DNA from 3 places in the Micromonospora chalcea genome. Region 1 is predicted to be linked to each of the others. Evidence: riboswitches for the same ligand, from Rfam matches in the RefSeq annotation. Region 1 holds a riboswitch; each other region holds the start of a gene.

Evidence for each region. Region 1 has a riboswitch for cyclic di-AMP ahead of PVK74_RS07030 (transglycosylase family protein). Riboswitches for the same ligand answer to the same signal wherever they lie in the genome.
Region 2: another riboswitch for cyclic di-AMP. It lies ahead of PVK74_RS23930 (coiled-coil domain-containing protein); the one in region 1 lies ahead of PVK74_RS07030 (transglycosylase family protein).
Region 3: another riboswitch for cyclic di-AMP. It lies ahead of PVK74_RS01265 (C39 family peptidase); the one in region 1 lies ahead of PVK74_RS07030 (transglycosylase family protein).

Annotation. Positions count from the first base shown of each region.
Region 1 covers NZ_CP118233.1:1,496,383-1,499,591, reverse strand. The annotation lists gene PVK74_RS07035 (LLM class flavin-dependent oxidoreductase) at 1-991, opposite strand, end outside; cyclic di-AMP (ydaO/yuaA leader) riboswitch at 1,163-1,308, shown strand; gene PVK74_RS07030 (transglycosylase family protein) at 1,307-1,951, shown strand; gene PVK74_RS07025 (YbaB/EbfC family nucleoid-associated protein) at 2,135-2,584, shown strand; gene PVK74_RS07020 (M4 family metallopeptidase) at 2,719-3,209, opposite strand, start outside.
Region 2 covers NZ_CP118233.1:5,311,926-5,315,134, forward strand. The annotation lists gene PVK74_RS23920 (helix-turn-helix transcriptional regulator) at 1-204, opposite strand, end outside; gene PVK74_RS23925 (carbonic anhydrase) at 364-1,023, shown strand; gene PVK74_RS23930 (coiled-coil domain-containing protein) at 1,085-2,110, opposite strand; cyclic di-AMP (ydaO/yuaA leader) riboswitch at 2,115-2,245, opposite strand; gene PVK74_RS23935 (YibE/F family protein) at 2,400-3,209, opposite strand, start outside.
Region 3 covers NZ_CP118233.1:269,264-272,472, reverse strand. The annotation lists gene PVK74_RS01270 (alpha/beta fold hydrolase) at 1-230, opposite strand, end outside; gene PVK74_RS01265 (C39 family peptidase) at 493-1,326, opposite strand; cyclic di-AMP (ydaO/yuaA leader) riboswitch at 1,533-1,673, opposite strand; gene PVK74_RS01260 (hypothetical protein) at 1,974-2,738, opposite strand; gene PVK74_RS01255 (hypothetical protein) at 2,878-3,209, opposite strand, start outside.

The DNA of each region.
Region 1 (3,209 bases):
GTACCCCCGGGTCGGGGGTGGGGGTGACCGCCAGTGTGGCCGCGCCGCCGGTGGCGGCCGTGTCGTCGGCGACCGCACGGGCCCCGCTGCCGGGCGCGGTGCGCTCGGCGGCGACGAGTTCGCGGACCGCCGGCGCGACCTCCTGGGCGAAGATCTGGATCGCGCGCGGCTCGTCGCTGCCGAGGATGAACGTGGTGATGCCGTGCTCCAGCGTGAGCCCGGCCAGCTCCTCCGCCCACTGCGCCGGCGGCCCGGCCAGGAAGCCGGCCGACGAGCGCGCGAACGTGCCGTTCACGTTGAGCATGCGGCGGATCTCGGCCGGGTCGCGCCCAGCGGCCTCGGCGCCCTCGTCCACGAGCGCGTTCAGGGCGGGCAGCTCGTCGGGGCCCTTCGGCAGGTAGGACAGGGAGGGCAGCCAGCCGTCCGCGGCGCGGCCGACCAGGCGCAGCATGCGCGGCTTGTACGCGCCGACCCAGATGCCCACCTGATGAGCGGGTGCCGGACCGCGCTTGGCGCCGACCACGCGGTAGTGCTCGCCGTCGACGCGGATCATGCCGCGCCGGTCGGTGTCCCAGACCTCGCGGATCACCCGGATCGCCTCGTCCAGGGCCTGGACCGCCGCGCCGGGGGACAGGCGCCGCCCGCCCGTCGCCTCGATCGCGTCCCAGAACGCGCCCGCGCCGAGTCCCATCTCGACCCGGCCGCCGGTGAGCAGGTCCAGGCTGGCCACGCTGCGGGCCAGCACCACCGGCTGGCGCAGCGGCAGGTTGAGGACGTTGCCGGCCAGCCGGATGCGCTCGGTGACGGCGGCCACGTAGGACATCAGCGTCCAGGTGTCCAGGAAGCCCGGCTGGTACGGGTGGTCCTGGAACGTGACCAGGTCCAGCCCGACCTGTTCGCAGAGCGTGGCCAGCGCCACCACCTGGTCGGGCTGCCCGGCGGCGGGGGTGATGAAGCCGCCGAAGGTCAGCTCGTGTCCGTGATCGGTCATCCGTTCCGCCCTCCCGTGATCTTGCTCGGCCCTGCCACGGTAGCTCCACAGGTGGTAGCCCGGCCGGGTGAACACCGTCACAAGAAGTGGACGATCGCCGCAAACCGTCCTTAGCGTCGGTTTCGTTCGCATTCGCGGGCACCGCGGGCCGGAAACGCCAAATCCCGCCGCCGGCCCCGGTAACCGAACCTCGCGCGGGAGCGGGGGAACCACACGTTCCACGGTGCATCGTCACCTCGGGGTGAAGCCGCCACCGGCGGCCGGGCTCCTCGGCCCGAACCCGACAGCTCACCTCGTCGGCGTGGAGGAATCCACATGTCAACTGCATACTCGGCCCGAAGTCGCCGTACCGCTCTCGGTGCGGTGGTGACCGGCGCCGTCGTCGGCGTCGCGACCCTGTTCGGCCCGGCCGCTCCGGCCAGCGCGGGCGTCAACTGGGACGCGGTCGCGCGCTGCGAATCCGGCGGCAACTGGAAGATCAACACCGGCAACGGGTACTACGGCGGGCTCCAGTTCTCCCGCGCCACCTGGAACGGCTACGGCGGCCAGAAGTACGCCGCCCGCGCCGACCTGGCCAGCCGGTCCGAGCAGATCGCCGTCGCGGAGAAGGTGCTGCGCGGCCAGGGCATCGGCGCGTGGCCGACCTGCGGCAAGAAGGGCGGCTCGGCGAACGCCGCGGCGACCCGGTCCGAGCGGGCCGCCCCTAAGAAGGCCACCTCGAAGAAGTCCGCCCCGAAGCGGGCCGCCACGCGCAAGGCCGCGCCGGAGCGGGCCGCGATGACTGCGGCGCCGCAGCCGTCGGCCGGGACGTACGTGGTCCGGCGCGGGGACACGCTGTCGGAGATCGCCGTGGCGCAGCGCGTCGACGGTGGCTGGCGTGCCCTGCACGAGCGCAACCGGGCAGTGGTCGGCGACGACCCCGGCCTGATCTTCCCCGGTCAGCGGCTGCGTCTGCGCTGATCTGGTCCGGACGCCCGGCCGGTTCGACCCGGCCGGGCGGCCGGCCGCCCGCGACACGCCGCGCCGCCGGTGTCCGGCCTGCTCGCGGCGCCGGACGCCACCCGTGACGGCCGCTGACCGCGATTCGTCGGAGCCGGTTGCTAGGGTCACGATGATCGGCTCAGACGTGAAGAAAGCGCGGAAATGACCAACGATCCGTTCTCGGCGGCCGCGAGCATCGACGAACTGCTGACCCGCACGCAGCAGGCGCTCACCGCGATGCGCTCCCGGGCCTCGGAGCACGCCGACGGCGAGCCGGGCGACCTGCTGCGCGCCGAGGGCACCGCAGCCGACGGCCGGGTCCGCGCGGTCGCCGTTCAGGGTGGCCGGCTGGATTCCGTGACGATCGACCCGGACTTGGCCGGCGAGCCCCTCGACGTCCTGTGCGGACATGTCACCGCCGCCGCCAACGCCGCGCTGTCCGAGCTGGACGCCCGGGTCAGCGCGTCGGCGCGGGCCGACGCCGACGCGCTCGCCGCCCGGCTCGGCAGCATGGGTGACCAGGCCGAGCTGTTCGGTCGCGCGATGCACGAGGCGGCCGCGCGGATCCACCGCGACCGCGGCACGGCGTCCCAGGCCGGGCGTCCGGCCTGACCCGACCGCACACGGCCCGGCACGACGCGGCGCCGCCCCGGCACGTGGCGGCGGCCACGCGCGACGCGGCACCGCCCGGCACGACGATGCGGCCGGCCGCCGGGAGGACGACGACCGGCCGCGCTACGCCACGGTCAGCTCAGGGTGACCGCGGTGTCGTCGACGACGAAGGACGTCTGCAGTGAGCTGTCCTCCACGCCGCTGAACGAGATGGTCGCCGTGGTGCCTGCGAGCGACGAGATGTCGAAGGACCGCTGCACGTAGCCGGTGGCCTTGTTCAGGTTGGAGTAGGTGGCCAGCGTGGTGCTGCCGGCCTTGACGGTGAGCTTGTCGTACGCGGTGCCGGTGGTCGTCTCCGCGCTGTCGATGTGCAGCCAGAAGCTGAACGTCGCGCGGCATCCGGCCGGGATCGTCACCGACTGACTGAGCATGTCGGTGTGCGACGAGCCGTACCCGTCCAGCCACGCCTTGTACGAGCCGCCGTGGGCGGCCTGGCCGCTGTCGGTGGTGATGACGCCGGACGAGGCGGTCCAGCTCACGTTGCCCGACTCGAAGCCGGGGTTGGCGAGCTTGTTGCCGGAGCAGCCGCCCGACGGCGGGGTGGTGGTGGCGGTCGGCGTGGGCG
Region 2 (3,209 bases), 3.0 Mb from region 1:
GGTGCGCCGCAGGTATCCCCCGGCTTCCAGGTCGGCGACGATGGCCTGGGCCGCCCGCTCGGTGACGCCCACCTCGTCGGCCACGTCCCGCAGCCGCGCCGTGGGGTTGCGCGCGATCGCCAGCAGCACATGTCCGTGATTGGTGAGGAAGGTCCAGTTGCGGCGGCTCCCGTCCTCACCTGGTGTCGTCGCCATGGTGGCCATGCTATGGCCATCGACGCTGCCGACCCGAATCGGACGCGGGCCGGCACGGGAAAGTATGAAATGCGTATCACGAATCTTGACGTGCCCCTGACGCCGTGTGACCGTGAAGTCGCGAGGCCGTCCGGCCTGGTCGTTCCGCAGGTAGACGAGGTGAGGCAGATGACGCCGAGAAGCCCGGAGCAGGCGCTCGCCGAGCTGCGTGCCGGCAACCACCGGTTCGTCACCGGTGTGCCGCAGCATCCGAATCAGGACGCCGGGCACCGGGCGGCGGTGGCCGACGGCCAGCACCCCTTCGCGGTGATCGTCGGCTGCTCCGACTCGCGGCTCGCCGCGGAGATCATCTTCGATCGGGGTCTCGGTGACCTCTTCGTGGTGCGTACCGCCGGGCACACCGCCGGGCCCGAGGTGCTCGGCAGCGTCGAGTACGCGGTCACCGTGCTGGGCACGCCGCTCGTGGTGGTGCTCGGGCACGACTCCTGCGGCGCGGTCCAGGCCGCCCGGGAGGGGGTCCGGACCGGCGCCGCTCCGGCCGGGCACCTGGGAGCGGTGGTGGACGCGGTCTCGCCCAGCCTGCTGCGCGCCGCCCGGCAGGGCATCGACGACCTCGACGGCATCATCGACGTCCACATCGCGCAGACCGTGGAGACGCTGCTGGCCCGGTCCTCCGTGCTGGCCGAGCGGGTCGCGGCGGGCCGGTGCACGGTGGCGGGGATGTCGTACCGGCTCTCCGGCGGCGAGGTGCGGACAGTGGCGCAGGTCCCGGCGTCACTGCCCGCTCCCTCGTCGCCGGCGGACGCGGACGCGGCGCTGGCCGGCTGACCGGAGCGCCGGACGACGAAGGGGCCGCCCACGGGGGCGGCCCCTTCTTGCTGCGTCCAGGTCAGAGCATCGACATGTGGACGTGGTCGGTGTGGTTCGACGGCCCGCTGTACGACCTCCAGCCGGTGGCCGGGAACCAGATCTGCCGGTTCCAGATCACGTAGTAGATGCCCAGCCGGTCGGCGTTGCGGATGAGGAAGGCGGCCACGTCGTTGCCGTACTTGCGGGTGTCGTTGTTGTGCCAGGGTGAGAAGCCGCTGTTCTGCAGCGACCAGTCGCACGCCTTGCCCTTGGGGTGCTCCCATGGCCCGCCCGGCCGGTAACAGCCCACGAAGCGCGTGTAGCCGGCGCGCCGGACCTCCTTGTAGGCGTGCAGCGTCCGCGGCGTGATGCAGCCCGAGGTGGTCGGGTCGTTCTCGCTGCACGACTCGGCCTTCCAGCCGCCGTCGGCGGTGCGGCCGGGGCCGATCTTGGCGACCGGTGAGGTGGCGTCGACCAGGCCGCCGGTGAAGCCGAGGCCGCCGACGAGCTTGAGGGCGCGTTCGGCCTGCACCTTCTCGCGCTCCATCGCGTTCTTCTGCTTCTCCTGCTCGCGCACCTCGGCGTCGAGCGCGATCTTGGCCGTCTCGGCGCGGTTCTTGACCGCGTTGATGGCGGCCAGGCGCTGCGCGTTGAGGAGGTTCAGCTCGTCCAGGGCGTTGACGCGGCGGACGAACGAGTCGGGCGAGTTGCTCTCCAGCAGCATCGCCATCGCGCCCATCCGGCCGGTCCGGTAGGACTGGGCGGCGAGCTGGTTGACCTGCGGGCTGAGCGCCTCGAGTTCGGCCTGTGCCGCCTGTACCTCGGCGGCCAGCCGCCGCTGGCGGTCCTGCGACTTGGCCAGCTTCGCCTTCGCCTGGAGGAAGTTCCGGTTGGCGCTGTCGATCGCCTCGGTGATGAGCGGTGGTTCGCCGTCCTCCTCGTGCCCGGACGGCTTCGGGGCCGCCGCGGCGGGGGCCGCCGTCGCCGAGTTCGGCCCGGCCAGCACTGCCAGCGAGGCCAGCACGGCCACCAGGGGTGTCAGCCAGCGGCGCAGGGGTGGCGTCACAGTGTTCCCTTCCGTCGGCCGCCGACCGGGTTAGCTGACGGGTTCGGGACGGAAGTGGCCCCTACCGCTCGCGCGGATTCACCCCATGTACCTGGTTCCCCGGCTCGCCCGCAGGCGATTGGGCGGCGGCACCGCTGGCGCCGGTGCGCGCCTTCGGCGGTGACCGGCAGCGAGGTTACCCGACAGCACTCCTGCGGATCTACGTCCGGAAGCCGACCAATAGCGAGATTTCGCCGTGGCGCACCGTGACCAGCGTCGCGTTTGAAATCGATGGTCACCGTGCGGAGTGTCACCATGTCGCCTCCGTACTCTTTCCGCCGCCGAGCGCCTCCAGCGCGTCGTCGCGTCCGGCCGGCGGACGGGGCGGCGGGGGCACGGGCGACGCCGGCTCCGGACCGGGCGCGCGCCGTCCGGCGGTGGTCACGATCGCGGCCAGTGCGGTCGTCAGCGGTACGGCGGCGATCAGGCCGAGCGTGGCCACCGCGCTGCGGACGATCTCCTGGGCGAGGAACTCGCTGGTGAGGATCTGGCTCACCGGGCGGGAGTCGGCGACCAGCAGGAGCAGCAGTGGCAGCGACGCGCCCGCGTACGCCAGCACGATGGTGTTGACGGTGGACGCGATGTGGGCCCGGCCGACGCGGGTCGCCGCCCGGTAGAGCTGCCGCCGGGACAGCCCCGGGTTGGCGTGCGCGAGTTCGGTGACGGTGGCCGCCTGGGTGACGGTGACGTCGTCCAGCACGCCCAGCGAGCCGATGATGATGCCCGCCAGCAGCAGTCCGTGCAGGTCCACGTCGCCCTGGAACATGGACAGCGTGGTGGCGTCCTCGCTGCCGAAGCCGGTCAGGTGGGTGGCGGACGTGGCGAGCAGGCCGAGCACGCCGGTGATCACCAGGCTGCCGAGCGTGCCGAGCACCGCCACCGACGTCTGCGCGGTGATCCCGTGCGTCAGGTAGAGCACCACGAACATGATCAACGCGGCGCCCACGATCGCCACCAGCAGCGGCGGCTGGCCGCCACCGATGCCGGGCAGCACGAAGCCGAGCAGGATGGCGAAGCTGGCCGCCAGGCCGCCGAGCGCGGCGAGCCCGCGCCAGCGGCC
Region 3 (3,209 bases), 1.2 Mb from region 1:
TCGTGCGGGCCCAGCCGGAGCGGACCGAGCCCGTCCGCGACGCGCTGGGCCAGGGCGTCGAACGAGTAGCCGTCGAGCGGCGGCGACCAGCCGTGGCCGGCCAGGTCGGGGGCGAGCCAGCGCCCGGGCCAGCGGCGCTCCAGCAGCGGCGCCCAGGGCAGCCACACCTCGCCGGTGGCGCCCATGCCGTGCAGGAGAATCAGGTGCCGGTTCCCCGTCGCATCGCCCATTGGCGCAGTCTGCCACCGCCCGCCCCGGACACGCGAGACCGAACCCGCCCGACCCGCCCCCACGCCCCACCCCGCCCCCGCCCCCGCCCTCGCCCTCGCCGCCGATCTTGGAGTTGTGGTGCCTTCCATAGCGGGCGAGCCGGGCATACCAGGCGCCACAAGTCCAAGATCGACGCGCCGAGAGGGCGGCGGGCCAGGGCGGGTGGGGACGGGGAAGGCCGGCGCCCCGGGAGGGGTGCCGGCCTTCCGGGGGTGCGGAGGGTCAGGCGGAGTAGCCGCGGCTGGCGATCCAGTGCGCCAGGTCGATCGTGGTGAGCCAGTACGACGGCAGCGACGGGTCGGCCGAGTCGGCGATCCGGACGGTCCGGCCGTCGTCCTTGTAGCCGATCACCGCGACGTAGTGGCCGCCGGGGAACGAGTGCCAGCCGCCGTTGGTGTCGGTGGCGGTGCCGGCGACGTTCGCGACGACCCCCCGGCCGTTGCTGATCGCCTCGACCACGTCGGCCTGAAGCCGGTCCATCTGGGCCGGGCTGGCCGAGCCGGGAATCATCCGGGTCCGGTACGGGTTGCCCTTGACCTGCTGGTTGAGCACGCGCGTGGTGTCCTCGGCCGAGTTGGTGCCCATCTCGGTGGTGCCGAGCGGGCCGGCGAGGGCGTCCTGGCTGCGCTCGATGCCGGTGGCGCTGAGCGCGTTGCGCACGGCGGCCGGGCCGCAGTAGTAGTAGTTGATCTGCGCCTGGTAGTCGTAGTCCAGCGTCTTGCTCGACGGCGGCTTCGGCGCGGCCTTGGTGACGTCCGGGTCCGCCGCGGCCTTCTTCGCCGACGGGGAGGCGCTGGGCGACTTGCTGGGCTCGGCGCTCGGCGACGCCGGCGGGACGCCGATACGCGCCTCGCTGCGGCTGGCGGGCTCGCCGAGCCGTGCGCCGAGTTCGGCGACCGAGGCGGTGTTCTCCTGCTGGACCGGGGCGTCCTCACCGGCGGCGAGGGCGGTGCCGGCGCCGGCGGCCAGCACGAGCGCCGCGGCCGATCCGGCGATGATCTGGTACGGGCGTTCGGTGGCGATCCGCCGCAGCTGACGCTTCAGGTGGTGCTTCACGAAATCCTCCACGGGGGGCGTGATCGGCACACGCCGGCCCGGCACGTGGAGGGGTTCACACGTGCTGGCAGGCCGGATGGGCCGGGGGAACGGGTACGCCCGCGATGCCGGGCGCCCAGGGGCGGTTTGCCGGTCGCGTCAGGCGAGCGCGGGTACCGCGGAGCCGTGGAGGCGGGGGGACGATCGAGGGGTGGGCACGAGGATGGGACTCCTTCCGTGGCCGCCGACCGGGTTAGCTGACGGATTCGGGCGGGAAGTACGCCCTACCGCGGCAGTGGCCGCGGATTCACCCCGATGGTGCTCATGGTTCCCCGGTTCGTGATGACACGATTAGGCGGGTCGGCGCGGCGTCGCCTTCTGCGATCGGTTACCGCACCGGACGCGCCGACACTACCGGCGGGTACTGCCCCTGCCAAGCGCTCCCACCTGCGTAAACATGATCCCCGGTAACGGATTTCGGAACAGCCGGTTACTCACTTCACTCAATGGGACAAGCGGTGGTGACGGCGCCCGGGAGGCGAAAAGGGGACAGACGGCGAGCGCGTGACCGGCAATGGCGCGGCTCATTGGCCCGTTCTGCGCTCCACGCCCGTTTCGGCGCCGGGGGTGAGCCGGCTCACCACATTCCGGGTAACAATTCGGTCGCCTCAGCCGACCCGGGCCGGACGCCAGCGGGCGTTGCGGACGAACGCGCCGACCGGCAGGGGGATCGTCGCCGCGCCGCGGGACACCGGGGCGGGCCGCACCGCCAGGGTGGCCGCGTACGCCTCGGCGGCGAGCGTACGGGCGGCCTCGGCGGCCAGTTCGGCGTCCCGCCACGCCTGCCGCTCCCGCTCGGCGGCGCTCTCCCAGCCGGCCCGGCGCCGGTCCCGTACGGCCCGGGCCAGCACGATCTCCTGCTCGGCCGGGTGCCGGCGCGGGTCCCACCCGTTGCGGCGCGCCAGCACGTCGGCGAGTTGCCGGGCGGACAGGTCGCCGCGCCAGTGCGCCGTCATGGCGGCGTGGTGCAGCCAGCGCTCCCGGGCCGCGTACTCCGCCGGGGTGCGCGGGGTGCGCGGGGCGGCCAGCGCGGCGGCCCCGGCCAGGCGGCGGGCGGCGCTGTCCGCCTCGTCGTACGCGGTCCAGGCGCGTTCCGCCTCGTCCTGCGCGGCCAGCCACCGTTCCCGGCGGCGACGGGCCGTCTGGGCGGCCCCGGCGGCGGCCACCGCCACCTCCTCGGCGTACCGGACGAGGTCGTCGCGGCGCGCGGCGTCCTGGTCCACCGGATCGGCGGCAGCCTCGGCGACGCCGTCGCGCTCGGGCCGGGCCACCAGCGCGGCGAGCAGGCCGAACGCGAGCAGCATCAGGAAGGACCAGATGGCGGCGGCCTCGGGGACCGCGGTGAGGAAGTGGTAGAGAGCGGTCTGCGACATGGTCGGCACCTCACGGGAAGAACCTGGCGGGAGACTCCGCACGGCCGGTCGGGGCGCGGCGCGGGGTTGCCGGGCCGGCGAAGGGCGGGTGCGGGATGACGTTCGGTGGGTGCGGTGACGGGCGCGGCCCGTGGGCGGATCAGCGGGCGGGCGGGGCCCGCAGGCCGACCGGCGCGGTGATCCGGCCGGCCGGGACCGGCTGCGGGTCGTTCGGGAGCGTGTCGGTGGCCCGTGCGGCGGGCGCGGGTGCGCCGTCGGGACGGGCCTGCCGCTCGGCGGCGCGGTCGGATTCCGGTCGCGGGGCGGCCGGCGTGCTCACGTACGCCGGGCCGGGCGCGGCGGCCGGGGCCGCGGCGGTCGGCAGCGTGGCCGCGCCGAACGAACAGGCGACGACCACGGCGAGACTGGCGAGCATCCGGGCGGTCCAGCGCGCCACCCACCACACGGGGCAGGTGAGCGCGATCGGAAGCA